DNA from 3 places in the Enterobacter chinensis genome. Region 1 is predicted to be linked to each of the others. Evidence: predicted binding sites of a transcription regulator. Region 1 holds the regulator's gene; each other region holds the start of a gene.
The links. Region 1 encodes PurR, which represses purine synthesis genes. Its sites were predicted from a motif close to CANGCAAACGTTTGCNTG; they were not measured.
Positions count from the first base shown of each region.

Region 1 (8,143 bases):
TCAATCCCACGGCTGAATACCACCTGCCAGAGCTGAATATCCCGCGCGCGAAACGCCCCCGCGCAGGCATTCAGGTAATAGCTAAACATCCGTTTGAATCGTTCAGAATAGTTGTCCGCAATCTCTGGCCAGGCCTCCTGAAAACGGGCATGCCATGCCATCAATGTGGTGTCGTAATCGGCGCCAAAGTTATGCCAGTCTTCCATAACGAAATGGGATTCACTGGCGTTGGCAATCTGGCGAACGGACGGTAAACAGCCATTCGGAAAGATGTATTTGTTGATCCACGGGTCAACGTTATTGTCGGTCCGCTTAGAGCCGATGGTATGCAGCAGGAAGATACCGTCCGGTTTTAAATTACGGTCCACCACCTCAAAGTAAGTGTCGTAGTTTTTCGGCCCCACGTGCTCAAACATGCCCACGGAAACGATACGATCAAACTGTTCGTTAAGGTCGCGGTAATCCTGCAGCCGGATATCTACATCGAGACCCTGGCAGCGCTCTCGCGCCATTTTTTGCTGTTCCGCTGAAATCGTGACGCCGACGACGCTGACGCCGTAGTGCTTCGCCATAAAATACGCCAGCCCACCCCAGCCGCAGCCAATATCCAGCACACGCATACCGGGCTGTAATTGCAGTTTCTCGCTAATCAGACGCAGCTTAGCCTGCTGAGCCTCTTCAAGCGTCGATGCGTCTTTCCAGTAGGCGCAGGAGTACTGCATGAAAGGGTCCAGCATACGGTTGAACAGGTCGTTGCCAAGATCGTAGTGTTCTTTGCCGACGATCCATGCGCGTTTTTTACTTTGCAGATTAAACAGTCGGGCAGAGGCGACACGCAGGGTGTCTTTCAGATTGCGGGGGAGTTGATTTTCCAGACCGGCACGCAAAACGCTGGCGAAAAAGATATCCAGCCGTTCGCATTCCCACCAGCCGTCCATATAGCTTTCTCCCAGTCCTAACGATCCCTCCCGCAACACGCGTTTAAAAAAGTCGGGATGTTTGACCTGGGGATCGGATGGCGAAGATCCGTTGATAGTGATGCCTGCGCGACCCAACAGTTCACTGACGATCCGGGACCAGTTATCGTCCGGAACGCTGACTTCTTCTATACACGATGAACTCATAGCTTCTCCATCACCCTACTGTGATCAGAACCTTAAAACAGCGTAGACGCTTTTTTTGGTTTGTGAGAAATCTCACGGTAAATACCGCGAGGCTAGTATCCGACGTAGAACAGAGGAAGGGAGATAACCCTTGCCGAAATGCCTTCCATGGTAAAACGGGAGCACTCCGGCTCCCGTTAACACTTAATATTTATCGTATTTAATCGAACCAAATTTAGTATAGGCCTCAAAATTTGGTGATTCAATAGAAAATTCTTAGCAACCTAATCACTGAAAATTAACATGATTTCTGGCGCGATTATGCATGTGACGTTTCAACCTGAGCGCGGTTATCCTGCTCACGCTGCGCGGAGGCCTGCATACGATAGCCCATCACCGCCAGCGCAACGGTTACCAGCATCACGCTGGTGGTGGTCAGGAGCGGCGTGGCAATCAGCGCGGAGACCACCAGGCTTGCCAGGAAGCACAATCCCAGCTGCAGGGTGTTTTGCAGCGCGGCGGCGCGGCCAGTCGCCTGCGGGAATGGACGGAGTGCCTGTGCCACCACAATCGGGTAAATCGCCCCGTTCGCGACGGCCATTACGCAGAATGGAATCAAAATTTCAGCCAGACCGGCGCCCGGAATAAAGCCAACGGCCCAGGTCCCGATGACGCTTAACGCATAGAGCACCAACAGCCATGGCAGCATCTGCTGACCTTCCCATTTTTGCAGTGCCGCGCGACAGCCGTACCCACCCACCAGGAACGCGATGGTTTGCGGAACATAGCTTAGACCGATGGCCGCCGGGCTGTATCCCATATCGTGCAGAATGAATGGCGAGCCGGTGAGCCACGCGAAGAAGCTCGCCGAGCAGGCGGCATAGATCAGGACATTGCCGCGATACGCTTTGGTGCTCAGCAGGGAGGTGAAGGTAATCGGGTTTGCGTCAGCATCCGCCTCTTTTTTATGCGCGGGTTTGAGGGCAAACGCGGGCAGCATCAGTACCAGCGTGATGGCAAACAGCGTGGCAAAAATGGCCTGCCAGTCAAAATGTGCGAGGATCCAGCTACCCAGCAGCGGAGCAAGGGCAGGTGAGAGACCCACGAGCGGCATTATGGTGGCGAAAATACGGTTTGTGCGGTTAGCCGGGTAGTAGTCGGTGACCAGCGCCTGCCAGGTCACGGCCGCGGCACAGACGCCCACAGCCTGAATAAAGCGCAGCACCAGCAGCCAGGTGGCGTCGCGTACCCATAACATCCCCAGGCAGCCAACGGCAAAAATGGCCAGACCCAGCAGTAATACTGGTTTACGACCAAAGCGATCCGAGAGTGGTCCCCAGAGCAGCTGTGCGAAAGCAAAACCGGCTAGGAACAAACTCAGGCTGGCGCTGATGGCCGCGGCAGGCGTTTGCAAATCTTCCTGCATAGCGGCGAAAGCCGGCAGGTACATATCGGTGGCCAAAAAGCCCAGCACGCTTAAGCCGCCGAGCCAGACTAAAAAACCTTTCCTGGGTTGCATTATTTTATTCTCCTTAAGGAGGCAGGTGTACGTTGGCGCTGAGTGTAGGGAGTGCAAAGCCGCTTGTGAAACGCTAATATTTGGCGGGTGCATTCAAAAATTTTGCAGGCAGAAAATGTGGTCAGATTATTCTCTTGAAGTAGTCGATGCTGTCGCGCGTAACGGCAGCTTTAGCGGTGCGGCGCAGGAGTTGCACCGCGTCCCTTCGGCTATCAGCTACACCGTGCGTCAGCTTGAGGAATGGCTGGCGGTTCCGCTGTTTGAACGGCGACATCGTGATGTGGAATTAACGCCCGCAGGCGCGTGGTTTTTAAAGGAAGGGCGTTCTGTTATCAAAAAAATGCAGATCACCCGTGAACAGTGTCAGCAGATCGCTAACGGCTGGCGAGGACATCTTTCCATCGCGGTGGATAACATCGTTAAGCCGGATCGCACCCGGCAAATGCTCGTCGATTTCTATCGTCATTTCTCTGATGTCGAGCTGCGGGTCTCGCAGGAGGTGTTCAACGGCGTCTGGGATGCGCTGGCGGACGGCAGGGCAGAGATGGCGATTGGCGCCACGCAGGCGATCCCGGTCGGGGGGCGGTACGCCTTCCGAGATATGGGCATGCTGAGCTGGAAGTGCGTGGTGGCAAGCGATCATCCATTGGCGGCGATGGAAGGGCCGTTGAGCGACGATACATTACGCAACTGGCCGTCTCTGGTGCTGGAGGATACCTCGCGTTCATTGCCCAAGCGTATCACCTGGCTGCTGGATAACCAGCGGAGGGTGGTGGCACCTGACTGGGAATCGTCGGCAACGTGCCTCAGTGCCGGACTGTGCGTCGCGATGGTGCCCGTTCATTTTGCGCGCCCCAGAATCGATACCGGAGAATGGGTTGAACTGACGTTGGAGAATCCATTCCCGGATGCGGCCTGCTGCCTCACCTGGCAGCAAAGTGACGTCTCGCCCGCCATGGCGTGGCTTCTGGATTATCTGGGAGACAGCGAAACGCTTAACCGGGAATGGTTACGGGAGCCAGCGTAGCTGGCCCCGTAGAGCGATTAACGACGGTAGTCGCGGAACGGACCATCCGCTACGGAACGGCGTTCGATAAGGCGCGGGTGAACTTCAATGGACTGCGACTCTTCACGTTTGTTGACGATCCTGTCCATCAGCATATTGAAGGCCGTTTCGCCCAGCGAATCTTTCGGCTGGTGAATGGTGGTCAACGCTGGCGTGAAGTAACGCGCGTTACGCACGTTGTCATACCCGATCACGGAAATATCCTGCGGTACGCGCAGACCCAGTTCATCGGCTGCGCAGAGCGCGCCCATGGCCATGATGTCACCTCCGCAGAAAACGGCGGTCGGACGGTGCTGCTGGGAGACGATCTGCTGCATTGCGCGGTAGCCCGATTCCGGCTCAAAGTCACCCTGCACGATCCAGTTTTCCGGCACGTTGATCAGCGCTTCTTCCATCGCTTTCATGAAACCGGCCAGACGGCCCGCGCCGGTGTTGCGCTCCAGCGGACCCGGGATCACGCCAATCTCGCGGTGACCGCGTTCGATCAGGTAACGACCGGCCATATAGCCGCCTTCAAAGGCGTTATCGATGACGGAATCGGTGAAGTCCGCGCGCGCTTCGCCCCAGTCCATCACCACCATCGGAATATGGCGATACTCTTCCAGCATCGACAGCACGGATTCCGGATACTCGGAACACATCACCAGCAGACCATCAACGCGCTTTTGCGCCATCATCGACAGGTAGGCGCGCTGTTTTTCAATGCTGTTCCACGCGTTGCCCAGAATCAGGGTATAGCCTTTCTGGAAGCAGTTTTTCTCTACCGCTTCAATGATTTCGGCAAAATAGGCCGCTTCACTGCTGGTTGCCAGCAATCCAATGGACTTGGTGTGATTAACCTTCAGGCTACGCGCAACGGCACTTGGCGAATAGTGCAGCTCTTTGATCGCTGCCCAGACGGCATTGCGCGTCTCTTCCGCTACGAAGCGGGTTTTGTTAATAACATGTGATACGGTTGTAGTGGAAACGTTTGCGCGTTTTGCTACGTCTTTAATTGTTGCCATTAAATGTCACTCCAGACCATATCCTAAGCTCCTGAAAAACTTGAAGGTAAACGTTTGCCTTCTCTCACCCTTATTTCGCAATGTTGAGTTGCGGCACGCCGGGAAAACGACACGGGACGTCAGGAGGGGGTCAATGGCCGGTACGCTAATAAATTTAGCGTGGAATTTTGTCCTATCTTGATGAAAAGGGGAAGAGGTAAAGTGGTTATCAGTTTAAATCCAGGAAGATTTTTGACGTAAACTGTGCAAAAATGAGCAGGCTCACTTTTCGTGGGGGGATTAAAAGGAGAAAAATTGATGAGTTCCGATCTGAAGTTTTCGCTGTTCACCACCATTATTGTGCTGGCTCTGATTGTCGCTGCTGGTCTGACGGCTGCGCTGCACTGATTTACGCGGAGGGAGAGCGTTCTCCCTCCCGATCGCCCCGATTGTTACTTCTCATGCAAAAATCTTTTGCCATTTTGTTAACTTCTCATTTTTTGTGATTGATGTCATGCTTTCTGCTTCTTTGTTCTGTGTCACCACATGACACGGCATCCGGAGTTGACGCATGAAAATCAATTTTCCCCTGCTGGCCCTGGCGATTGGCGCTTTTGGGATTGGCACCACTGAATTCTCCCCGATGGGGTTACTGCCTGTTATTGCCCGGGGTGTGGACGTTTCGATCCCTGCTGCAGGCATGTTAATCAGCGCCTACGCTATTGGCGTAATGGTAGGGGCGCCGCTGATGACGCTTCTGCTTTCGCACCGCGCGCGTCGCAATGCGCTGATTTTCCTGATGGCGATTTTCACCCTGGGCAACGTGCTTTCCGCCATTTCGCCGGACTACACCACACTGATGCTGTCACGCATTCTGACAAGCCTTAACCACGGCGCGTTCTTTGGGCTGGGGTCGGTTGTGGCGGCAAGCGTGGTACCAAAGCACAAGCAGGCGAGCGCCGTGGCGACTATGTTTATGGGCCTGACGATTGCCAACATTGGCGGGGTGCCGGCGGCAACCTGGCTGGGAGAAGTGATTGGCTGGCGTATGTCCTTCCTGGCGACGGCCGGGCTGGGCGTGCTCGCGATGGTGGCACTGTTCTTCTCCTTGCCGAAAGGCAGCGCGGGGGAACGTCCTGACGTGCGCCGGGAACTGTCGGTGCTGATGCGCCCACAGGTGCTCTCCGCGCTGCTCACCACCGTGCTGGGGGCTGGGGCGATGTTCACCCTTTACACCTATATTTCGCCGGTATTGCATGACATCACCCACGCGACGCCTCTTTTTGTCACCGCAATGCTGGTGCTGATTGGCGTGGGCTTCTCGATTGGCAACTATCTCGGTGGGAAATTTGCCGACCGTTCCGTGAGCGGGACGCTGAAGGGTTTCTTAACTCTGCTGATTGTCATCATGATCGCCATTCCATGGCTGGCACGTAATGAGTATGGGGCCGCCGTTGCGATGGTCGTATGGGGTGCCGCTACCTTTGCTGTGGTTCCGCCGCTGCAGATGCGCGTAATGCGCGTCGCGCATGAGGCGCCTGGCCTCTCTTCTTCGGTCAATATTGGTGCCTTCAACCTGGGTAATGCGCTCGGTGCCGCGGCCGGTGGGGCCGTGATTTCAGGGGGACTGGGGTACAGCTTTGTGCCGGTGATGGGGGCAATCATTGCCACGCTCGGCCTGCTGCTGGTGATGATGTCGGGTCGTAAACAGCCAGAAGCAGCCTGCGCTGCTGAATAAACCAAAAACGCAGAAGGGCGAACCCTTCTGCGTGTCTCTTACGCGGCGAAGTTTTTCGCCACAAAGTCCCAGTTAACCAGCGCCCAGAAGTGCTCCAGGTAGTTCGGGCGCGCGTTACGGTAATCAATGTAGTAAGCGTGTTCCCAAACGTCCACGGTCATCAGCGGCTTAGCGCTGGTGGTCAGCGGGGTACCCGCGTTAGAAGTGGAAACGATAGCCAGTTTGCCATCAGCCTCTTTTACCAGCCACGTCCAGCCAGAGCCGAAGTTCTTGATAGCGGCATCGGTGAACTTCGCTTTGAAATCTGCGAAGCTGCCAAATGCGGCGTTAATGGCGGTAGCCAGTTCACCGGCAGGTTCGCCACCGGCATTCGGTGCCAGGCAGTGCCAGTAGAAGGTGTGGTTCCACACCTGAGCCGCGTTGTTAAATACGCCACCCTCTGAGCTGCGGACGATCTCTTCCAGCGTTTTGCCTTCAAAATCGGTGCCCTTGATCAGGTTGTTCAGGTTGGTGACGTACGTCTGGTGATGCTTGCCGTAATGATATTCCAGGGTTTCCGCAGAAATGTGCGGTGCCAGGGCGTCTTTTGCATACGGTAGTGCAGGTAATTCGAACGACATTGCTTCTCTCCTTATTGTATTTTGCGTTGCCAATAACCACACAGACAACAGGGACAGGATAGCAAATTGAAAGGGTATGCAAAAGAGGAACTTACCCTGCCACGAGCGCGGCAGGGCAGGGGTTAGCGAATGGTTTTTGGCGTCATCACGCGACGCGCGCCGACGTAATGACGTACCCAGTAGTCTTCGCTAAGTGAAGTGATCTGAATATCCTGGCCGCTACGCGGTGACTGGATGAATTTCCCGTTGCCGACATAAACGCCAACGTGGTCAGCTGTACCGCGGCCCTGAGTACGGAAGAACACCAGATCGCCGTTTTCCAGCTCACCACGGTCAACCGGGGAAGCATCGCGCAGATGGTACATCTCATTGGCGGTGCGAGGAATGCGGAACTTGACCAGATCTTTATAGGCGTAATAGACGAGGCCGCTGCAGTCAAAACCGGTACGCGGCGAACTGCCACCCCAGTGATAAGGTTTGCCAATCTGCCCCATCAGTTTGTTCATCGCGGTTTTTTGCGCTTTCTGTACGCGCACTTTATGCACTTCCGCAATTTTCGTGACTTTTGTGCACTTCGCTTTGTGGCCTTTACGCGTGATGCATTTTTCAGTAACGAGGTTAGCGGCGGTTAACGAAGTTTTATTTTTAGCGGTGTGGGCAGTGCGGGAAGATTTGGTTTTCGTCTTGCTGGAAGCTGTCTGTTTAGTCTGTGTGGGTGTTTTTTTCTTGTCGTTCTTAGCGGTGGTTTTTTTCTTACGTTCTGTGGCTTTCACCAGATGGTTTTTTTGTACAGCAGAATGCCGCGCCTGCTGAGAGGCGTTTGCCACTGGCGTGAAAGTGAGTGATGTAAACAGTAAAGCACAGAGCGTGATCGAGATTTTATTTATCCGCGCCACTGGGCAGTCCCCTGATAAATGCAGGTCATCAATAATACCCGCGTGTGATTTACAAAGCCCGTCGATTCTAATCCATAAAAACCCAGAAAGTTAATAGCATTTTTCAATCTACAATCGTGTTTCGTAAGCAAGTGCAAAAAAATCCATCGTTCTGTCGCACATTTGCCCACTCCCTAAGCAAAACCCTGACTGCCGCAGGGGTAAACACCATTTGCAAT
Region 1 is NZ_JARDVI010000001.1:243,033-251,175, forward strand. It holds gene cfa (cyclopropane fatty acyl phospholipid synthase) at 1-1,124, opposite strand, end outside; gene punC (purine nucleoside transporter PunC) at 1,423-2,622, opposite strand; gene punR (DNA-binding transcriptional activator PunR) at 2,738-3,649, shown strand; gene purR (HTH-type transcriptional repressor PurR) at 3,667-4,692, opposite strand; gene cydH (cytochrome bd-I oxidase subunit CydH) at 4,990-5,079, shown strand; gene PYW49_RS01285 (MFS transporter) at 5,243-6,409, shown strand; gene sodB (superoxide dismutase [Fe]) at 6,448-7,029, opposite strand; gene PYW49_RS01295 (C40 family peptidase) at 7,152-7,925, opposite strand.

Region 2 (8,143 bases), on a different contig from region 1:
GCTCAACGTCCGGGTGCGCTTTTTCCAGCGCCGCGATCCCTTCCGGCGCCGCAACCAGCACCAGCACTTTGATGCTGCTGCAGCCCGCTTTTTTCAGCAGGTCGATGGTCGCGATCATTGAACCGCCGGTCGCCAGCATTGGGTCAACCACCAGCGCCATACGCTCGTCGATGTTAGACACCAGCTTCTGGAAGTAAGGAACCGGCTCCAGCGTCTCTTCATTACGGTAGATCCCGACCACGCTGATACGCGCGCTTGGCACATGCTCCAGCACGCCTTCCATCATGCCGAGACCGGCACGCAGGATTGGCACAACGGTAATTTTCTTACCTTTGATCTGCTCAACCTGCACCGGACCATTCCAGCCTTCGATGGTCACTTTTTCCGTTTCCAGGTCAGAGGTCGCTTCGTAGGTCAGCAGGCTGCCGACTTCAGATGCCAGTTCGCGAAAACGCTTCGTGCTGATGTCATGCTCACGCATCAGGCCCAACTTGTGTTTAACGAGTGGGTGTTTCACTTCCACAATCTTCATTCTCTTTCTCCTCTGAGGTGGCATCCGCAAAAAAATCGCGGGATTATACCGCTTTTTTCGGATTAGGCCATACCCATCTTGCTTGACGTATATCAAGCAAAGTGATTTAGAGATAAAAAAACCGGAGGCGAGACTCCGGCTTGGGTGCGGGTTCTGCCCGGTGGCGCTACGCTTACGCGGGCCTACGTGTAGTGTAGGTCGGGTAAGCGTTAGCGCCACCCGACAATTACAGGTTATCGCCGTTACTCGCGATCGCCTGCTTATACCAGTCGAACGACTTCTTCTTGCTGCGGTTCAGCGTGCCGTTACCTTCATTATCTTTATCGACAAAGATAAATCCGTAGCGCTTTTTCATTTCGCCCGTGCCGGCAGAAACGAGGTCGATACAGCCCCACGGGGTATACCCCATCAGGTCAACGCCATCTTCCACTACCGCTTTTTTCATCTCGCGGATGTGTGCGGCCAGGTAGTCAATGCGGTACTGGTCGTCCACCGTGCCGTCGCTCTCCTGGACGTCAATAGCGCCAAAGCCATTCTCAACGATGAACAGCGGCAGCTGGTAGTGATCCCAGAACCAGTTCAGGGAGTAGCGCAGCCCTACCGGGTCAATCTGCCAGCCCCAGTCGGATTTCTGCACGTACGGGTTAGAGACCAGGCTCTTGCTCTCGTCGTAATCCAGCTGCGGGTTATCCGCCGTCGCTTTGGTGGCGAAAGACATGTAATAGCTGAACCCGATGTAATCCACGCAGCCCTGCGTCAGCGCCGCTTTATCTTCTTCGGTGATATCCAGCGCGAAACCGCGACGCTCAAAGTAGTTGAGCAGATGCTGCGGATACTTGCCGCGCACGTGAACGTCGGTGAACCAGTAACGACGGTGCATGGCGTTCATCGCCATCATCATATCGTCCGGCGCGCAGGTCAGCGGATAGATAGGGCACATGGCAATCATGCAGCCGATGTGCAGCGACGGATTAATCTCGCGCCCCGCCTTCACCGCCAGGGCGCTGGCCACCAGTTCATAGTGCGCGGCCTGGAACATCACCGGCTCACGGTCTTCACCCGGCTCATACTTCAGCCCGGAATTGGTGAACGGCGCAAAGTCTTCGTGGAAGTTGGCCTGGTTGTTGATCTCGTTGAAGGTCATCCAGTACTTCACTTTATGCTGGTAGCGCTGGAAAACGACTTGTGCGAAGCGAACGAAGAAGTCGATCAGCTTACGGTTGCGCCATCCACCGTACTCCGTGACCAGATGGAAAGGCATCTCGAAGTGAGAAAGCGTGATAACCGGTTCAATGCCGTATTTCAGACATTCGTCGAACAGATCGTCATAGAATTTCAGGCCAGCCTCGTTAGGCTCCAGCTCGTCCCCTTTCGGGAAAATACGCGTCCAGGCGATAGAAGTACGGAAGCATTTGAACCCCATCTCGGCAAAGAGTTTGATGTCTTCTTTATAGCGATGGTAGAAATCGATGGCTTCGTGGTTCGGGTAGTTTTTCCCTGGCAGCACGCCGTTGGTGATTTCACGCGGTACGCCATGCGCGCCGGCGGTCATGACGTCGGCGACGCTCACCCCTTTGCCGCCCTCTTTCCAGCCGCCTTCCAGCTGATGCGCGGCAACCGCGCCGCCCCACAGAAAACCTGCTTTAAATCCTGACATACTCTTTCCCTCATTCGATGTTGCGGATTGCTGACGGATACTGCTGTCTGAAGTGGTAAACCGCGCCAATTAACCCGGCGCGGTTGCCGTGGCTGGCAACATCGGCGATATCCGCGATGCCAAACCACGAGAGATGGGTGCGGAGCAAATCCATAAACCCGGGCCGCTCCGCAATTCCGCCGCCAATGAATATGGTCTGCGGATCGAAAACATTCGCCAGGTTGTAGAGCCCTGTCGCAATGCCGTTAAGAAAATCATCCACCAGGCGGCGGCACACGGCGTCGCCTGCGTCATAACCGTCAAAAATGGCTTCGCCGGTCACGTCATCAAGCGCCAGCCCGTAAAAATCGCTGTAACGCTTGCGAAGGGTGCGTAACGTGCAGTTTTCATTCATGGAGTGGCGGGCAACGCGTCTTGAGTCCGCCCTTTCCGTGAGCATGTAGCCAAACTCCCCGGCGCGAAAACGTGCCCCGTGAACCAGCCTGCCATTGCAGAAAATCGCCCCGCCGATCCCGGTGCCGATAGTCAGCACCAGAAAGTTGTCGATATCCGTCGCCTTGCCCTGCCAGCGCTCCGCCAGCAGAACGCAGTTAGCATCATTCTCTACAGTGACCGGTAACCCCGTCTGCGCCTCAAGCCAGGCTTTCATCGCGAACTGGTCGAAGCGGCGAATCGCCCCGCCCATGTCGATAAACCCGGTATGCGGATTCACATACCCCGGCGCGCTGACGGCGATCCCCGCAAGCCCGGGATGCGCCGCCACCCAGCCCAGCATCTGCGAAAGGATGGCCTCGCCGTCGCTGTTTTTAATAGGGGCCTTATCCCTCTGCAGCAGCGCTCCCTGCCCTGTCGCGATACCCATTTTTAATGCGGTGCCACCAATATCAAATGCGGCGATGTTCATGCGTTCATCCCTCCTGAATGAAACTGAAACCGGTTTCAGTTTATGATGTTCATTCCGCAAACCGCTTGCAAGCGGATCGCCGAAACCGGTTTCATTTTCGTGAACGGAGTCAAGTTTGCACGCCGTCCGAGACGCAACAGAAAAAAAAATCCTCTTGCCGAGAATAGGCTCGCAAACGTTTGCCTGGACTGTTAGAATTGCGCCGATTTTTCTTACTAGCTATGCAATCGCGTGGGGATTTAAGCCGTGACCAACAAAACTTCTCTCAGCTACAAAGATGCCGGTGTTGATATTGACGCAGGTAATGCGCTGGTTGACCGAATCAAAGGTGTGGTGAAAAAAACCCGCCGCCCGGAAGTGATGGGTGGTCTGGGTGGATTCGGCGCACTGTGCGCGCTGCCGCAAAAATATCGTGAACCTGTTCTGGTCTCGGGTACTGATGGTGTAGGCACAAAACTGCGCCTGGCGATGGATTTAAAACGTCACGACACGATCGGTATCGATCTGGTCGCGATGTGCGTAAACGACCTGGTGGTTCAGGGTGCAGAGCCGCTGTTCTTCCTCGACTACTACGCGACCGGCAAACTGGACGTGGATACCGCAGCCAGCGTGATTAACGGTATCGCTGAAGGCTGCTTACAGTCAGGCTGTGCGCTGGTCGGTGGCGAAACCGCGGAAATGCCAGGCATGTATCACGGCGAAGATTACGACGTCGCAGGCTTCTGCGTCGGCGTGGTAGAAAAATCAGAAATTATCGACGGCAGCAAAGTGGCCGATGGCGATGTGCTGATCGCGCTGGCCTCCAGCGGCCCGCACTCAAACGGCTACTCTCTGGTGCGTAAAATCCTTGAGGTGAGCGGTTGCGACCCACAGACCACCGAGCTTGAAGGTAAACCACTGGCGGACCATCTGCTGGCGCCGACCCGCATCTACGTGAAAAACGTGCTTGAACTTATCGAGAACATCGACGTTCACGCTATCGCTCACCTGACCGGCGGCGGCTTCTGGGAAAACATTCCGCGCGTGCTGCCAGACAACACGCAGGCGGTGATCGACGAATCGTCATGGCAGTGGCCAGCCGTGTTCAACTGGCTGCAGACCGCAGGCAATGTGAGCTCTCACGAAATGTATCGCACCTTTAACTGTGGCGTGGGTATGGTTATCGCCCTGCCGGCAAGTGAAGCGGATAAAGCGGTTAAACTGCTGACAGAGAAAGGTGAAAACGCGTGGAAAATCGGTACGATTAAAGCTTCCGATTCCGAACAGCGTGTGGTCATTGAATGAAAAACATCGTGGTGCTCATTTCCGGCAACGGAAGCAATTTGCAGGCGATAATCGACGCCTGCAAACAGAAGAAAATCAACGGCACCATTCGGGCAGTATTCAGCAACAAGGCCGATGCGTTCGGCCTTGAGCGCGCCCGGGAAGCGAACATTCCCGCGCACGCGCTGGAAGCCAGCCAGTTCGCCGGTCGTGAAGCCTTTGACCGTGAGCTGGTTCAGGAGATTGATGCCTACGCCCCTGACGTCGTGGTGCTGGCGGGGTATATGCGAATTCTGAGCCCGGCTTTTGTCGCGCATTACGCCGGACGTCTGCTGAATATTCACCCTTCGCTTCTGCCGAAATATCCCGGCCTGCACACCCATCGTCAGGTTCTGGAAAACGGCGATGAAGAGCATGGCACCTCCGTGCATTTCGTTACTGACGAACTGGACGGCGGTCCGGTGATCCTGCAGGCGAAAGTTCCAGTCTTTGACGACGACAACGAAGAAGACGTGACCGAACGCGTGCAGACCCAGGAGCATGCCATTTACCCGCTGGTGGTCAGCTGGTTTGTTGACGGGCGTCTGGCGATGCGCGACGGCGCAGCATGGCTGGATGGCGTTAAGCTCCCCCCGCAGGGTTATGCGGCGGAAGAGTAGTTGGTTATGTCGGGTAGCGCTGCTGCGCTTACCCGACCTGTACATCGCATTACCCGATATTCCCTTCTCCAACCTTCTAAAATCCCCAACAAAAAAAATAACTGTCATACTTTTCTGGCACTGTTGGACATATCGTGGAAATGCTCGCCATAATAAGGACGAGACGGATTTACCACGTCCTGTGATTGAACTGGAGTGTGAGCTGTAATGGGTCAGGAAAAGTTATATATCGAGAAAGAGCTAAGCTGGTTAGCATTCAACGAACGTGTACTCCAGGAAGCGGCTGACAAAAGTAACCCGCTGATCGAGCGCATGCGTTTTTTGGGCATTTATTCCAACAACCTGGATGAGTTCTATAAGGTTCGCTTTGCCGAGCTGAAAAGACGCATCATCATTAGCGAAGAACAGGGCTTAAACTCTCACTCGCGTCATCTGCTGGGCAAAATACAGGCCCGCGTGCTGAAAGCCGATCAGGAATTTGACGGCCTGTATAACGAACTCCTGCTGGAGATGGCGCGTAATCAAATCTTCCTGATTAACGAACGCCAGCTTTCCGTTAACCAGCAAAACTGGCTGCGGCACTACTTCAAACACTATCTGCGCCAGCACATTACCCCGATTCTGATCAACCGCGAAACCGATCTGGTGCAGTTCCTGAAAGATGACTACACCTACCTGGCGGTGGAGATCATTCGCGGTGAATCTATCCGTTACGCGCTGCTGGAGATCCCGTCCGACAAGGTGCCACGCTTTGTGAACCTGCCGCCGGAAACCCCGCGCAGACGCAAGCCGATGATCCTGCTGGATAACATCCTGCGCTATTGCCTGGACGACATCTTCAAAGGCTTCTTCGATTACGATGCGTTAAACGCCTACTCGATGAAGATGACCCGTGACGCCGAATATGACCTGGTGCACGAGATGGAAGCCAGCCTGATGGAGCTGATGTCATCCAGCCTTAAACAGCGTCTGACGGCCGAACCGGTGCGCTTTGTTTATCAGCGCGATATGCCAGACGCCATGGTGGAAATGCTGCGCGAGAAACTGACCATTTCGCGCTATGACTCCATCGTGCCGGGTGGCCGTTACCACAACTTTAAAGACTTTATTGGCTTCCCGAACGTCGGCAAAGCCAATCTGGTGAACAAGCCGCTGCCGCGTCTGCGCCATTTGTGGTTTGATAAATTCCGCAACGGGTTCGACGCCATTCGCGAACGCGATGTCCTGCTCTACTATCCGTATCACACGTTCGAGCACGTGCTGGAACTGCTGCGTCAGGCCTCTTTCGACCCGAACGTCCTGGCGATCAAAATCAACATCTACCGCGTGGCAAAAGATTCCCGCATCATCGACGCGATGATCCATGCGGCGCACAACGCCAAAAAAGTCACCGTGGTGGTTGAGCTGCAGGCGCGCTTCGACGAAGAGGCGAACATTCACTGGGCGCGCCGTCTGACGGAAGCGGGCGTACACGTCATCTTCTCCGCGCCAGGACTGAAAATTCACGCCAAGCTGTTCCTGATCTCGCGTAAAGAGGGCGATGAGGTGGTGCGTTATGCCCACATCGGTACCGGAAACTTTAACGAGAAAACCGCGCGAATTTATACCGACTACTCGCTGCTGACCGCCGATGCCCGCATCACGAACGAGGTGCGCCGGGTGTTTAACTTTATTGAGAACCCGTACCGTCCGGTGAGCTTCGATTATCTGCTGGTGTCGCCGCAGAACTCGCGCCGTCTGCTGTACGATATGATCGACAAAGAGATCGCCAATGCCCAGAAAGGGCTGTCGTCAGGCATCACGCTGAAGCTCAACAACCTGGTCGACAAAGGTCTGGTGGACAGGCTGTACGCGGCGTCCAGTTCCGGCGTGCCGGTTAACCTGCTGATCCGCGGCATGTGCTCCCTGATCCCTGAACTGGAAGGCATCAGCGACAATATTCGGGTGATCAGCATTGTTGACCGTTATCTGGAACACGATCGGGTCTATATTTTTGATAATGCGGGTGATAAACAGGTCTATCTCTCTTCTGCAGACTGGATGACGCGCAATATTGACTACCGAATTGAAGTCGCGACGCCGCTGCTGGATCCACGCCTGAAGCAGCAGATCCTCGACATCATCGAGATTCTGTTCAGCGATACCGTGAAAGCACGCTATATCGACAAAGAACTCAGTAACCGCTACGTACCGCGCGGCAACCGTCGTAAAGTGCGGTCGCAACTGGCGATTTACGACTATATCAAATCACTCGAGCAACCCGATTAACCTATGCCGATAAATGATAAGACCCCACGTCCGCAGGAATTCGCCGCGGTCGATCTTGGCTCTAACAGTTTCCACATGGTCATCGCCCGTGAGGTGGATGGCGCGCTGCAGATCATCGGTCGTCTGAAGCAGCGCGTACACCTGGCGGATGGTCTTGATGAACGCAGCATGCTTAGCGAAGAGGCGATGGAGCGTGGGTTAAACTGCCTGTCGCTGTTTGCTGAACGCCTGCAGGGCTTCTCGCCCTCCAGCGTGTGCATCGTGGGCACCCACACCCTGCGCCAGGCGCTGAACGCGCCAGAATTCCTCAAGCGGGCCGAAAAAGTGATCCCCTACCCGATTGAGATCATCTCCGGTAACGAGGAGGCGCGTCTGATTTTCATGGGCGTTGAGCACACTCAACCGGAAAAAGGTCGCAAGCTGGTTATCGATATCGGCGGCGGCTCTACGGAGCTGGTGATCGGCGAAGACTTTGAGCCTCGTCTGGTGGAAAGCCGCCGTATGGGCTGCGTCAGCTTCGCGCAGATGTATTTCCCGGGCGGCACCATCACCCGTGAAAATTTCCAGCGCGCGCGTATGGCGGCTGTCCAGAAGCTGGAAAACCTGGCCTGGCAGTACCGTATTCAGGGCTGGAACGTAGCGCTGGGCGCGTCAGGCACCATCAAAGCGGCGCATGAAGTGCTGCTGGCGATGGGTGAAAAAGACGGGTTTATCACGCCCGAACGCCTGACACTGCTTACCGAAGAGGTGCTGAAAAATAAAAGCTTCGACGCCTTAAGCCTGCCGGGCCTTTCCGACGAGCGCAAAGCGGTCTTCGTGCCGGGGCTGGCTATCCTCTGCGGCGTGTTTGATGCGCTGGC
Region 2 is NZ_JARDVI010000004.1:114,180-122,322, reverse strand. It holds gene upp (uracil phosphoribosyltransferase) at 1-532, opposite strand, end outside; gene PYW49_RS13260 (6-phospho-beta-glucosidase) at 759-2,189, opposite strand; gene bglK (beta-glucoside kinase BglK) at 2,200-3,093, opposite strand; gene purM (phosphoribosylformylglycinamidine cyclo-ligase) at 3,340-4,377, shown strand; gene purN (phosphoribosylglycinamide formyltransferase) at 4,374-5,015, shown strand; gene ppk1 (polyphosphate kinase 1) at 5,223-7,283, shown strand; gene ppx (exopolyphosphatase) at 7,287-8,143, shown strand, end outside.
Region 2: the regulator PurR is predicted to act here: its motif matches at 3,262-3,279, upstream of purM (phosphoribosylformylglycinamidine cyclo-ligase).

Region 3 (8,143 bases), on a different contig from region 1:
CGTTGAGGAGAGCGCCAGCGTCATGCCGATAAGCTCAGCGACTTTCCAGTCCATTCCCAACAGGATACAGAACCCACCCAGCAGCAGGCCGCAGGCAACCATTTGCAACGCACCACCGCCAAATACCGAGGCGCGAAGCTTCCACAAGCGCTGCGGATCGAGTTCCAGACCAATCACAAAGAGCATCAGCACAACGCCAATTTCGGCGAAATGAAGAATCGCCTCGGCATCCGTGACCAGGCGAAGGCCCCATGGCCCGATGACGCAGCCAGCAATCAGATAACCGAGAACAGAGCCCAGCCCCAGGCGTACCGCAACGGGTACAATCAGCGCCGCCGCGCCGAGGTAAATCAGCGCCTGTATTAGCGTATGGCTATCCATGGTGCGTCTCCTGCCACTCGAGTAAGCGTTGTTTATAATGGCGAGCCTGCGCCTGCAGCGTTTCATCGTCGCAGACAAACGTACAGTGCATAGCAAAAGGCGGGAGCCAGTTCAGACCACAATAGAGCGCGGTTGCCTGCAGCGGCTGCGCCAGGACGTCAAACCCCGGGAAGGAACCAATATCAAAGTGGCTTTCCCCTCCGCCGGTGGTGACCGCCCACATCAGGCTTTTACCCTTTAGCGCATTGCCATTGTGGCCATACGCCCAGCCGTGGGAGAAGACTTTATCAATCCACAGTTTCAGCAGCGGAGGCGTGCTGTACCACTGCATGGGATGCTGCCAGATAATCAGATCGGCGCGGGAAAGTGCCTCCTGTTCGGCGGCGATATCAATATTAAAATCGGGATAGAGTTGATAGAGGGAACGTATCTCTACGTTATCAAGCGTCCTTACCTGCTCAAGCATCCGCTTATTCGCATGCGAGTGCTGCGGATAAGGATGGGCATAAATTATCAGAATCATTGATTAGCCTGTTATTACTGCTTTCTTTTAACAAAAGAGTGTAGTCAGTAATTCAACAGGCTAATAGTGAATATTATTGACGGGCTTACGTCAGAATTCTGAATTAGTTATCCAGCTCGCCCATGGATTTCACCTGGTCGCGGTTAATCTGCTCGGTTTGACCGGTCTCGGCATTTTTGTAGGACACCAGTCCGGTATCGTCATCCACCTGCGGTTTGCCGTCGGTGACGATGGTGCGGCCGTCTGTGGTTTTAACTGCCTGATTAGACGAACAGCCCGCAACGGTAAACATTGCAGTGGCAGCCAGAACGGAAGCAATCAGTAATTTATTTTGCATGGTGTTTTCCCCTGCTCTCAGTTGAATTTCGTTATCGACCTAACCATTTTAGGCTAACTGACTGAATGCGGATGGAAAACCAGAAGGTTCTGAAGGTGGGGATAATGCCCGGCAATCGTTGATTGCCGGGCATTAAGGCTTACTTGTTAATCTGTGCGTGCATTTCCTGCACCGAAATCACCTTCTCGGTCGCGTCCGCGTTCAGCGCCATGGCTGTAGCGAAACCGCCGTTCAGGGTGGTGTCGTAGTGCACTTTGTACTGCAGCGCGCTGCGGCGAATCAGCTTGGAGTCTTCAATCGCCTGGCGGCCCGCAGTGGTGTTGATAATGTAGGTGTATTCGCCATTCTTGATACGATCCTGAATGTGCGGACGACCTTCATGCACCTTGTTCACCAGACGCGGGTTGATACCGGCTTCACCCAGCACAATTGCCGTACCGTGGGTCGCATCCAGCTCGAAGCCCTGTTTCAGCAGCTTGGCCGCCAGGTCAACCACGCGTTCTTTGTCGCCTTCACGAACGGAGAGCAGCGCACGGCCTGATTTTTTCATGGTGGAGCTACTGCCCAGCTGCGCCTTCGCGAACGCTTCAGCAAAGGTGCGGCCCACGCCCATCACTTCCCCGGTAGAGCGCATTTCTGGCCCCAGCAGCGGGTCAACGCCCGGGAATTTGTTGAACGGCAGCACCACTTCTTTCACCGAGTAGTACGGTGGGATGATCTCTTTGGTTACGCCCTGCTGAGCCAGCGTCTGGCCTGCCATCACGCGCGCCGCCACTTTCGCCAGCGGGACGCCGGTGGCTTTGGAGACGAACGGGACGGTACGCGCCGCGCGCGGGTTCACTTCAATCAGGTAGACTTCGTTGTCTTTCACCGCAAACTGCACGTTCATCAGACCGCGAACCTGCAGCTCGAAGGCCAGCTTCTGCACCTGCTGGCGCATCACATCCTGTATTTCCTGGCTCAGGGTGTACGCTGGCAGAGAACAGGCGGAGTCACCGGAGTGCACGCCCGCCTGCTCGATATGCTCCATGATGCCGCCAATCAGCACCATTTCGCCGTCGCAGATGGCGTCAACGTCCACTTCTACCGCATCGTCAAGGAAGCGGTCGAGCAGCACTGGCGCATCGTTGGAGACGCTGACAGCAGTCTGGAAGTAGCGGCGCAGGTCGGCTTCGTCGTAGACGATTTCCATCGCGCGGCCGCCCAGTACGTACGATGGACGCACCACCAGCGGGTAGCCGATATCCTTCGCTTTCTCTACAGCCATCTCAATGGCGGTGACGGTGGCGTTTGCCGGTTGTTTCAGCTTCAGACGGTCAACCGCCTGCTGGAAACGCTCGCGGTCTTCTGCACGGTCAATCGCATCCGGGCTGGTACCGATAACCGGCACACCTGCCGCTTCCAGCGCGCGCGCCAGCTTCAGCGGGGTCTGGCCGCCGTACTGCACGATAACGCCTTTTGGCTTCTCGATGCGCACGATTTCCAGCACATCTTCCAGCGTTACCGGCTCGAAGTAGAGACGGTCGGAGGTATCGTAGTCAGTAGACACGGTTTCCGGGTTACAGTTGACCATGATGGTCTCGTAACCGTCTTCGCGCAGCGCCAGTGAAGCGTGTACGCAGCAGTAGTCGAACTCGATGCCCTGGCCGATACGGTTTGGACCGCCGCCCAGCACCATAATCTTGTCGCGGTCGACGGACGGGTTCGCTTCGCACTCGTCTTCATAGGTGGAGTACATGTACGCGGTATCGGTAGAGAACTCTGCCGCACAGGTGTCCACGCGCTTGTAAACCGGGTGCAGGTCATACTGGTCGCGCAGCTTGCGGATTTCCGCTTCACGCACGCCCGCCAGTTTTGCCAGACGCGCATCGGCGAAGCCTTTACGCTTCAGCACGCGCAGGAAGTCAGCATCCAGGCCGGTAATGCCCAGTTCCGCCACCTGTTCTTCCAGACGTACCAGCTCTTCAATCTGCACCAGGAACCAGCGGTCAATGTTGGTCAGGTTGAACACGCCGTCCACGGACAGGCCAGCACGGAAGGCATCAGCGATGTACCAGATACGCTCGGCGCCCGCGTCTTTCAGCTCACGGCGGATTTTGGTCAGTGCTTCCGGGTCGTCCAGGCTTACTTTCGGGTCGAAACCGGTCGCGCCGACTTCCAGACCGCGCAGCGCTTTCTGCAGGGATTCCTGCTGCGTGCGGCCAATCGCCATCACTTCACCGACAGATTTCATCTGGGTGGTCAGACGGTCGTTCGCGCCTGCGAATTTCTCGAAGTTGAAGCGTGGAATTTTCGTCACAACGTAGTCGATGGACGGCTCGAAGGACGCAGGGGTGCGGCCACCGGTGATGTCGTTCATCAGCTCGTCAAGGGTGTAACCCACCGCCAGTTTCGCCGCCACTTTGGCAATCGGGAAGCCGGTCGCTTTGGAGGCCAGCGCAGAAGAACGGGACACGCGCGGGTTCATTTCGATAACAATCAGACGACCGGTTTTCGGGTTCACGGAGAACTGCACGTTAGAGCCGCCGGTTTCCACGCCGATTTCACGCAGTACCGCCATCGAGGCGTTACGCATGATTTGATACTCTTTGTCGGTCAGCGTTTGCGCTGGCGCAACGGTGATGGAGTCGCCGGTGTGGATCCCCATCGCATCGAAGTTTTCGATGGAGCAGACGATGATGCAGTTGTCGTTTTTATCACGCACCACTTCCATCTCGTACTCTTTCCAGCCAATCAGCGATTCATCAATCAGCAGCTCTTTGGTTGGGGAGAGATCCAGACCGCGTTCGCAAATCTCTTCGAACTCTTCGCGGTTGTAGGCGATACCGCCGCCGGTTCCGCCCATGGTGAACGATGGACGGATAATGCACGGATAGCCCACGTCAGCCGCGACGGCCAGCGCTTCTTCCATGTTGTGTGCGATACCGGAACGCGCGGTGTCGAGGCCGATTTTCTTCATTGCCACGTCGAAGCGGCGACGGTCTTCTGCTTTATCAATCGCGTCGGCTGTCGCGCCAATCATGGTCACGCCGAACTCGGCCAGCACGCCCTGACGTTCCAGCTCCAGCGCGCAGTTCAGCGCAGTCTGGCCGCCCATGGTTGGCAGCACCGCGTCCGGGCGCTCTTTTTCGATGATTTTGCGCACGACTTCCCAGTGAATCGGCTCGATGTAGGTTGCATCAGCCATTTCCGGGTCGGTCATGATGGTTGCCGGGTTAGAGTTGACCAGGATAACGCGGTAACCCTCTTCGCGCAGGGCTTTACACGCCTGCGCACCGGAGTAGTCGAATTCGCAGGCCTGGCCGATGACGATCGGGCCAGCGCCAAGGATCAGGATGCTTTTTATGTCTGTACGTTTTGGCATTGTCTTCTCGGCTCCTGATTATTTAGCGGTCTTACGGTATTGCTCGATAAGTTCGATGAAGTGATCGAACAGCGGCGCGGCATCGTGTGGGCCCGGGCTGGCTTCCGGGTGTCCCTGGAAGCTGAATGCTGGCTTATCGGTGCGATGAATCCCCTGCAGGGTGCCATCAAACAGTGATTTATGCGTGACGCGCAGGTTCGCCGGCATGGACGCTTCGTCCACCGCGAAACCGTGGTTCTGCGCGGTAATCATCACCGTGTTGTTGTCGATGTCTTTCACCGGATGGTTACCACCGTGGTGACCGAATTTCATCTTAACGGTGTTCGCACCGCTCGCCAGAGCCAGCAGCTGATGGCCGAGGCAGATGCCGAATACCGGAATGTCGGTTTCCAGGAAGGACTTGATGGCATCGATGGCGTAGTCACATGGAGCCGGGTCGCCTGGGCCGTTAGAGAGGAAGATGCCGTCCGGGTTCATCTTCAGTACGTCTTCGGCAGAGGTCTGCGCTGGCACCACCGTCAGGCGGCAGCCGCGGTCGACCAGCATGCGCAGGATGTTGCGCTTGGCGCCGAAATCATAAGCCACCACGTGGAACGGCAGCTCGCTCTCTTTTTTCGCTTCCGGCAGGTCGCCTTCCAGCGTCCAGCTCCCCTGCGTCCAGCTATAAGCTTCAGCGGTGGTCACTTCTTTCGCCAGGTCCATGCCGTTAAGGCCCGGGAAGGCTTTCGCTTTTTCCAGCGCCAGGGTCGCATCGAGGTTATCACCCGCGATGATGCAGCCGTTTTGTGCACCCTTCTCGCGCAGCAGACGCGTTAACTTACGGGTATCGATATCTGCAATCGCCACGATGTTATGGCGCTTCAGGTAGGAAGACAGGTCTTCGGTGTTACGGAAGTTGCTGGCAATCAGAGGCAGGTCGCGAATGACCAGACCTTGCGCATGTACCTGAGAAGATTCTTCGTCAGCAGCGTTGGTGCCGACATTGCCGATATGAGGATAAGTAAGAGTAACGATTTGGCGAGAATAGGAAGGATCAGTGAGGATTTCTTGATAACCGGTCATTGAAGTATTGAAAACGACTTCCCCAACCGCCGAACCTGTTGCCCCTATGGCCCGACCGATAAACTGGGTTCCGTCTTCCAGAACCAATAGCGCTGACTTAATCAAAACACCCTCCAGAGAATATTCACTCACTTTATTTGCATATTAATTCACAACAACGTTATGAGCAACGCAAATTTGCTGCCGGCGGATTTTCGGCAAACGGCGGCATTCTGGGGATTTGGTAGGTGAAAGTCAACTGAAAACGGATATTTTGTTTAGTCTTTTGCAGGCCTGGCGAGAGGAATGCAACTTAAGCGACAAAAAGATCAGGTAAATCACTGCGGAAAACGCTTGCGTGCCTGGTTTTATGAAAATCGTGGCAGTGAAACATAATAAAGTGGACCAAATGGTCAAAATTTACATTTCAGCAACGAAAAAACAGGGGAATACCAATGTTTTTAAAGCTCATACCCATAAAAACTAATGAGATATATAAAATAAAAGGGCAATAAAATATTGCCCTATGCAATCAATCAATTACGACTGCAATAACCACATCACGATGGGTAATAATGCTTACAAATTGTTGAGATCAAGCACGTCTCGCATATCAAAAAGACCATCTTCCTTGTTTTTCAGCCACAAAGCGGAACGTACGGCGCCGTTGGCGAAGGTCATTCGGCTGGAGGCTTTATGCGTGATTTCGACACGTTCACCAATATCGGCGAACATCGCCGTATGTTCGCCGACGATGTCACCCGCTCGCACGGTTGCGAAACCAATGGTGCCTGGCACACGTTCGCCGGTGTGACCTTCGCGGGTATAGACCGAGCAGTCTTTTAAATCTTTATCAAGTGCATGAGCAATCGCTTCGCCCATCGCCAGCGCCGTACCAGATGGCGCATCAACTTTATAGCGATGGTGGGCTTCTACGATCTCAATGTCGGTATAGTTGCCCATCACCTTCGCTGCCTTCTCCAGCAGCTTCAGCATGACGTTAACGCCCACGCTAAAGTTTGCAGCGAAGACAATCGCAATCTCTTTTGATGCATCCTGGATAGCCTGCTTACCCGCGTCGTCAAAACCGGTGGTGCCGATCACCATCCCCTTGCCGTGCTGACGGCAAAACGCCAGATGCGTGAGCGTTCCTTCCGGACGAGTAAAATCGATGAACACATCGAAGTCGTCTTTTACCGCATCCAGACTGCTTTGTACGGTGACGCCAGTCTTTCCCGCGCCCGCCAGTTCACCTGCATCGGTCCCCAGGAGCGATGAACCTTCACGCTCCAGCGCCGCGCCAAGTGCTACGCCATCCATCTGAAGTGCCGCCTGAATAAGCTGACGGCCCATACGTCCACCCGCGCCCGCAATAGCGACGCGGATCTGTGCATCATGCATAGTTATTCTCTTACGTTAATATGATGTAAACCGTTTTCAGATTAACCAGCCTTTAGAAGCACTGCCAACTGAAAACACCGATAATTAGAATTTAACGTGAAACCGACTTAAATATCAGTAAAAGACATGATTTTGTCGTCACGATAAAGTAACGGATAAAAAAAAGGCCAGCACAGGAGGTGCTGGCCTTTCATCAGAAAAGGGACTATTCGACTTCGCGGGCATCAATTCGCAGTTCTTTCGGGACTTCGAAAACGATGTTCTCTTCACGTCCTTCCAGCGGCACCGCTTCGCCACCGCCCAGCTCCTGCAGACGGGTAATGACGTTCTGTACCAGAATATCCGGCGCGGAAGCTCCTGCCGTCACGCCCACGCAGGCTGCGTTTTTAACCCACGCTTCCTGAATATCCGACGCGTCATCAATCAGGAAAGCCGTTTTCCCCATGCGTTGTGCCAGTTCAGCCAGACGGTTGGAGTTAGACGAGTTTTTTGAACCCACCACCAGCACCACATCCGCCTGTTCAGCCAGGGCACGCACCGCTTCCTGACGGTTAGTGGTCGCGTAGCAGATGTCATCCTTACGCGGACCGACGATTTTCGGGAAGCGCTGACGCAGAGCGTCAATCACGTCCGAGGTATCGTCTACGGAGAGCGTTGTCTGGGTCATAAACGACAGGCGGGATTCATTCTTCACGTTCAGCGTCAGAACGTCTTCTGGCGACTCAACCAGGTACATGCCCCCTTCCGGGTTGCTGTACTGGCCCATGGTGCCTTCGACTTCCGGATGCCCGGCATGGCCAATCAGAATCGACTCTTCACCGCGCCGGCTGGCGCGCGCCACTTCCATATGCACTTTCGTCACTAATGGACAAGTGGCATCGAATACCGTCAAATCGCGGCTTTTCGCTTCGTTCCGTACCGCCTGCGAGACGCCGTGCGCGGAGAAGATCAGGATCGCACCGTCCGGCACTTCGCTGATTTGCTCAATAAAGATGGCGCCGCGCTCGCGCAGACTGTCGACCACGTAACGGTTATGCACCACTTCGTGACGCACATAAATCGGCGCGCCGTAAATTTCCAGCGCGTTTTCAACAAT
Region 3 is NZ_JARDVI010000005.1:184,846-192,988, forward strand. It holds gene kefC (glutathione-regulated potassium-efflux system protein KefC) at 1-381, opposite strand, end outside; gene kefF (glutathione-regulated potassium-efflux system oxidoreductase KefF) at 374-904, opposite strand; gene PYW49_RS15955 (YgdI/YgdR family lipoprotein) at 1,008-1,241, opposite strand; gene carB (carbamoyl-phosphate synthase large subunit) at 1,381-4,605, opposite strand; gene carA (glutamine-hydrolyzing carbamoyl-phosphate synthase small subunit) at 4,624-5,772, opposite strand; gene dapB (4-hydroxy-tetrahydrodipicolinate reductase) at 6,226-7,047, opposite strand; gene ispH (4-hydroxy-3-methylbut-2-enyl diphosphate reductase) at 7,253-8,143, opposite strand, start outside.
Region 3: the regulator PurR is predicted to act here: its motif matches at 5,990-6,007, upstream of carA (glutamine-hydrolyzing carbamoyl-phosphate synthase small subunit).